2 regions of the Bradyrhizobium sp. WU425 genome follow, and region 2 is predicted to be linked to the other one. Evidence: predicted binding sites of a transcription regulator. Region 2 holds the regulator's gene; the other holds the start of a gene.
The links. Region 2 encodes LexA, which represses DNA repair genes until DNA is damaged. Its sites were predicted from a motif close to TGTTCNNNNTGTGTTCNG; they were not measured.

Region 1: BcanWU425_RS20340 (single-stranded DNA-binding protein) is a predicted target of LexA. The motif match lies at 1,629-1,646, and genes of this name have one in related genera.

The regions. Positions count from the first base shown of each region.
Region 1 covers NZ_CP088089.1:4,186,505-4,189,919, reverse strand. The annotation lists gene gyrA (DNA gyrase subunit A) at 1-597, opposite strand, end outside; gene BcanWU425_RS20340 (single-stranded DNA-binding protein) at 968-1,465, opposite strand; gene BcanWU425_RS20335 (outer membrane protein) at 1,925-2,707, shown strand; gene BcanWU425_RS20330 (outer membrane protein) at 2,938-3,415, shown strand, end outside.
Region 2 covers NZ_CP088089.1:4,083,676-4,087,090, forward strand. The annotation lists gene BcanWU425_RS19825 (hypothetical protein) at 6-440, opposite strand; gene lexA (transcriptional repressor LexA) at 934-1,635, opposite strand; gene BcanWU425_RS19835 (molybdopterin molybdotransferase MoeA) at 1,812-3,023, opposite strand; gene BcanWU425_RS19840 (hypothetical protein) at 3,262-3,415, opposite strand, start outside.

The DNA.
Region 1 (3,415 bases), 100 kb from region 2:
CTCGCCGAGATTGTGCGGCGGGATGTTGGTCGCCATGCCGACCGCGATGCCGCCGGCGCCGTTGACGAGAAGGTTCGGGAACTTGGCTGGCAAGACCGACGGTTCGGTCTCGTTGTTGTCGTAGTTCGGCTGGAAGTCGACCGTGTCCTTGTCGATGTCGGCCAGCAGAGCCAGCGCCGCCTTCGTCAATCGGGCTTCGGTATAACGATAGGCAGCCGGGGGATCGCCGTCGACCGAGCCGAAATTGCCCTGGCCGTCGATCAGCGGCACGCGCATGGAGAAGTCCTGCGCCATCCGGACCATGGCGTCGTAGATCGACTGGTCGCCATGCGGATGATATTTACCGATGACGTCACCGACCACGCGGGCGGACTTGACGTACTTCTTGTCCGGCGTGTGCCCCTGCTCGTTCATCGAGTACAGGATGCGGCGATGCACCGGCTTCAGGCCATCGCGGGCGTCAGGCAGCGCCCGCGCCACGATCACGCTCATGGCGTAGTCGAGATAGGACTTCTTCATCTCCTCGAAGATGGAGACGGGGCGAATATCCGAGGGTTGCGCCGGCTGGTCGCCGGGCTTGTCGTCGTCGTCAGCCAAGGGGAAATCCGGTGAGGTTTTATCTGGGAATCATATAGCGCATCGAGCCTCTGATAACCACCCTCGCGGCGTTCTGGGAAGCGCTTTTTCCGCCTATTTTTCCAACAACTTAAGCCCTTGCGAGCGGTGTCTCGGACAGCACTCGCATCGGCCTTGCAAAATCGCCGCTCACGCGTGGAAAGCCGCGCGGTGAGCTTGCCGCGTCGGCGCGTTTGCCAAGCCGCAATCCGAGCTCACCCCAAACATGAAGCGGGCCCGGAAATGCCGAGCCCGTCCTGTCGATTAGTGGGATGTTCTGACATGAGATGAGAAGCGCCGCCCATCCGGCCGGGCGTCCGCATCAGGCGCCGCGTTCTTGGAGCGGAATCGCTCAGAACGGGATATCGTCGTCCATGTCGCTGTTGCGGCCACCGCCGCCGGCGGCAACAGGGCGCCGCGGCGCGCTGCTGACCGGACCGGAGGAGCCGAAATCGCCGCCCGGCTCGTCGCCGAAGCTGCCGCCTCCGCCACCGCCGCTACGACCGTCCAGCATCGTCAAGGTCGAGTTGAACCCCTGCAGCACGACTTCGGTCGAGTACTTTTCGACACCGCTCTGGTCGGTCCATTTGCGGGTCTGGAGCGCACCCTCGACGTAAATCTTGGCGCCCTTCTTCAGATACTGTTCGGCGACCTTGCAGAGCCCTTCATTAAAGATCACGACGCGGTGCCACTCGGTCTTTTCCTTGCGCTCGCCAGTCGCCTTGTCGCGCCACGTCTCCGAGGTCGCGACGCTCAGATTGGCGATCGGCCGCCCGTCCTGGGTGCGGCGGATTTCAGGATCCTTGCCGAGATTTCCAACCAGAATGACCTTGTTGACGCTTCCCGCCATCTCCGCTCTCCGCTCCGAATGCCACTGAATTCAAGAAGGCCGGTCCGCTCCCGCGTTCCGCCGTGCCTGTTGAGGCGACCCTATACGCTCGCCGAACACTTGCGGACGACGATCAGGCCGTCACCCTTCCGGTTATCCCCACATATAGCATCGACCTCCGGTTCGTTCCAGATTTGTTCTTGGCGAAGACAGATCTGAAGGCGTGGGATCGATCGGCCAAATGTGTTGCGGAAAGGCACACGTCGATTGGAACCTTTGTAGGTTCCCAAAAATGGAAGAAAGAACTTAACATTCAGCAAGTTATGGGTACTCGCACTGCCCCGGTATTGTTGCATTTGGGAGACGGACTCTGCCGCTCCGTAGAGCTACGGTTGCCTCGGACTTAGTTCATATGGGCCCTCGCGCCTGATCAGCCGCTTCGGGGACATAAGAAGCGGACGAAACCTGGGGAGACTGGCAATGAATAAGCTTCTTATTTGTACAATCGGTGCAGTGGCGATGGGCTTGTCGGCTCCCGCAAGCGCGGCGGACATGGCCGCGCGTCCCTACACCAAAGCCCCGCCGCCGGCGGTTGCCGCCATCTACGACTGGAGCGGCTTCTACATCGGCATCAACGGCGGCGGTGGCTCCAGCCACAAGTGCTGGGACTTCGTCACGCCCGCGACCGGCGTTCTCGTCGGCGAAGGCTGTCACAATGCAACAGGGGGCACCGTCGGCGGCCAGATCGGCTATCGCTGGCAGTCCGCCAATTGGGTGTTCGGTCTGGAAGGCCAGGGCAACTGGGCTGATTTCCGGGGCGACAACGTGAGCACCCTCTTCCCTGGTACCGCTTTGGTGACGGGTGATCGCAACCGTTCCCGCATCGACGCTTTCGGTCTCATCACCGGTCAGGTCGGTTACGCCTGGAACAACGTGCTGCTTTACGTGAAGGGCGGCGCCGCCGTCGTCGGTGACAAGTACGACATCTACGCTGCTGCGGGTACGCCCGGCGCGGGCGCGCTGTTGGCTTCGGCCCGGGAGACTCGCTGGGGTGGCACGGTCGGGGCCGGTCTGGAATTCGGCTTCGCCCCGAACTGGTCGCTGGGCTTTGAGTACGACCACATCTTCCTTGGCGATCGCACGATCGGCTTCACAACGCCCGCGGGTGCGGTATTCGGCAGCGACCGGATTCGCCAGGACGTAGACATGGGCCTGGTGCGCTTGAACTATCGCTGGGGCGGTCCGGCCATCGCAAGGTACTGATCGCGCTGGACATATCGCACTTCGAAGGCCGGCCTTGCGCCGGCCTTTTGCTGTGCAGTCCTCCGATATTAATCGGTCAATAACCGTTCCGTTTTCCGACCGTTGTTGCTTTTGAGTGACACAACTTGCGGCTTCACTGGTGTAAGTACGGCATCAGTTGGGCAAGTGAGTCCGATGCCCTCCCTATCGTGGAAGGCACAATCAGAAACTGGGACTGGGATTAGTTGAAAATGAAAAAGGTTTTGTTGGCTTCGGCCTGTTTGTTCGCTCTCGCCGCCCCGGCTTCGGCCGCTGATCTCGCGGCGCGCCCCTACACCAAGGCCCCGGTGGCCATGGCTTCGGTCTACAACTGGACCGGCTTCTACCTCGGTATCGTCGGTGGCGGCGCTTGGGAAAATTCCTCGACCGACCCGAAGATGAAGGGCGGCTTCGTCGGCGGTACTGCCGGCTACAACTGGCAGACCGGCAATGTCGTGCTCGGCGTCGAGGCCGATGGTTCCTGGGCTGATGTCAGCGCGTCGGTCACCGGCCCCGTTGCCGTCCCCGGCTTCGGCCTCGTCAGCACCACCCTCAGCTCCAAAACCGATGCGATGGGAACCGTGCGCGGCCGCATCGGCTACGCCGTCAACAACGTCCTGTTCTACGGCACCGGTGGTTACGCCTGGATCGACAACAAGCTCAGCGTCAGCGCGCTCGGCGTGACCGTTT
Region 2 (3,415 bases):
CTCTGTCAGCCGATCGGCAGGTGCGTGACGGTCGGCTGCCTGTCGGCGGTGATCTGCGCCTTGTGCTCGCGCTCGGTGACCGACTGAGTCACCGGCAGTTGCAGCACCGTCGCGCGCTGGCCTTCGACGAGCTGCGTCACCAGCACGTATTTGCCGTCGGGGAATTCGATCGCATCATGATGGCGGTCGGGAACGTGCGGATCGATCTTGCCGAACTTGCCCACGCGGGAATTGATGGTGCGCGTCCAGATCCAGCGATTGTCGTAGCGGACGTCGTCGGCGAAGGCGAGCTCCGTCCCCGGCAGCAGGCAGACGGCAACAGACGGATCGGCTGCAGAGGCGAAGCCGCGCGTCGAGGTGCCGCGGAAGCTTGTCGTGACGATCGTCTCGCCGACTTCGGCGGGGCGCGACGCGACGGCATGTAGGCTGTAGTCACACATCGGGTGCTCCTCATGCTGGGATAGCAACCCGCGTCTCTTATCGAGGCGCAGGCCTCTATCAGAGTGGAAGCACGAACGCTCTGCTTGGTTGTGGGCAAATCTGCGGCTGGCTTCCGCAAGCCGCGATCACATTATCTTTCCCGAATTCAATAGGAACAAAGCTCGCCGCGATGCATTCGGGAGGCGCGTACGCGAACATTGCCAACTTGGCTGCAACGGCCGAACTTGACCGCTGGTCGCTGTTTCCTCGAACAACCGAGCCGCGAAGCGGTGCTGCTTGAAGCGGTGCTGCTTCGTCGGCGTGGCGAGGAGCCAGCGTTGGAGGAGGGGCCGGATAGTCTGTGCAGAACCAGAAAGGCTATCCAGCCGGAGCGGACGATGATCCGCTCCAATCTCTGACCGGCGATGCCGATCGGAAGCGCGCGAGGCGCCAAGCACCTCCGGCATGAAGTGCTTCCGATATGAAGTACTGCCGATAGAAAGACTCCCGGTATCAGTACTTCCGGTAAAGCCCGATCAGCTTGCCCTGAATCTTCACCCGGTTGGGCGGCAGGATGCGGACCTCATAGGCCGCGTTGGCGGGCTCGAGCGCGATCGAGGCGCCGCGACGGCGGAAGCGCTTCAGCGTCGCTTCCTCGTCGTCGATCAGCGCCACCACGATGTCGCCGGTATCGGCGCTCTCGTTGCGCTGGATCAGGGCCATGTCGCCGTCGAGAATGCCGGCTTCGACCATCGAGTCGCCGCGCACTTCCAGCGCGTAATGCTCGCCCGAGCCGAGCATGTCAGGCGGTACGCTGATAGTATGGCTGCGGGTCTGCAACGCCTCGATCGGCGTGCCGGCCGCGATGCGGCCCATCACCGGCACCGCGACGGGACGTTCGCCCTCGTCAGCGGGCAGGCTCGCGCTCGCACGCACCTTGCCGAGATTGCCCTCGATGACGCTCGGCGTGAAGCCGCGGCGGCTGCCAGCGGCTGCCTGGAGCTCCGGCAGCTTGATGACTTCAATCGCACGGGCGCGGTTGGGCAGGCGTCGGATGAAGCCACGCTCCTCGAGCGCCGTGATCAGGCGATGGATGCCCGACTTCGAGCGCAGATCGAGCGCATCCTTCATCTCGTCGAAGGAGGGCGGCACGCCGCTTTCCTTCAGACGTTCACTGATGAACCGCAGAAGCTCGTATTGTTTGCGCGTTAACATCTCGACCAAAGTCCCCCGGTTGATGTCGTCCGATTCCGAGACGCTGAATTCGGCCATAAGCCGCTGCATGCTCGAAACAAATCATGAACAGACACTATATGTTCGATACATGTTCCGCAACTGCTTAATTTACCGTGAACAGAGCAAAGTGCGCGGAACGCGCGTTGCGGGGGCGCTCAGACGGGGAGCCGCAACACTTCGCAAGCCGTGCCGGCTTCGGCCTTCGGCGCGAATGGTGCGCGGACGAGAAGTACCTGTGCTGCAGCGAGATTCGCAAGCAGCGAAGAGTCCTGATGATTGACGGGAACAACGACGCGTGTGCCATCGTCACGCTCCTCAAGATGCGCGCGCAGATAGTCCTCGCGCTGGTCGTTGGCGCCGACGTCGCGGCCGAGCACGGCGCGTTCACGGCGATGGTGAATCACTGAACGGCCCGACAGGGCGCGAATCAGCGGCACCATGAACAGGAAAGCGCACACGTAGGACGATACGGGATTGCCCGGCAGGCCGATCACACCCATTGCGCCGAGTCGCCCGTGCATCATTGGCTTGCCTGGCCGCATCGCGATCTTCCAGAACGCCATCGCGATGCCTTCGTCCCGCAGTGCCTGCTGGACCAGATCGTGGTCGCCGACCGATGCGCCGCCGGTCGTGATCAGGACGTCGGCGCCGCTCTCGCGGGCGCGGCGGATGCCGGCGGTGGTCGCCTCCAGCGTGTCGGCGGCAATACCGAGGTCGATGGTCTCGGCGCCCTCGCTGCGGGCGAGCGCGTGCAGGGCGTAGCCGTTGGAATAGACGATCTGGCCGTGGCCGGGCGTGGTGCCCGGCATCACCAGCTCGTCGCCGGTGGCGAGAATCGCGACTTTCGGACGCCTGACAACGGCAAGGTGCGGATGATTCATCCCGGCGGCGAGCGCGAGGTCTCGCTCGGTCAAACGGCTTCCCTTGCGCAGGAGCACGTCGCCCTCGCGGAAATCGACGCCGGCGGGGCGGATGTGCCGGCCGGCGATTGCGGCTTCCTTGATCGTGATCCGCTTGCCGGCGGCGACCGTGTCCTCCTGGATCACGACGGCGTCCGCGCCAAAGGGAACGACGCCGCCGGTGAAGATCCGCACGGCCTCGCCGGCTCCGACCGTCCCCTCGAACGGTCGGCCCGCTGCGACTTCGCCGATGACGGTGAGCTCCGAATCGATCGTCGCGGCATCGGCCGCGCGCACCGCGTAGCCGTCCATCGCCGACATCGCCTGCGGCGGCTGCGTGCGCCGCGCCACGACGTCACGCGCGAGCACGCGATGGTAGGCCTCGTCGAGGGAAATCATTTCTTCCGGCAGCGGCTCTGCACCCGCCAGCACCGCGGCAAGCGCGTCAGAAACCGGCATCAAGGCCACGGCGAAAACTCCTGCTCGGCACGTTCGGGCGAATGTTCCGCACGTCTTCTAGCCGAGCGCAGGCGCAGAGGCAAAAGCGGCTGAGCAGGCACAGTCATCCCGCCCCTTCACATTGTTCCGGAAGGCAGGATCAAGCGCGTCGCGGCATGATCCGAAGGAGGTCACAGATCGGCAGGAGAGTGGTCATGGAAGCGACGAAAATCATGGCAAGGCGAGAACGCGCCATGGCCTGAATCGATCAGCTCCCTGCCTGCCCGGGAGTTACGTCGGGCGCCTTGGATCCCTGATCCTTGTCGGGCAGCGGGTCGGCTTGGGATTTCAGGTCGGCGGCCTTGCTCACAAGCTTGGCGGAAAGGTCCGAATCTGAAGTTGTCCTCGCGAATTCAAGAAGA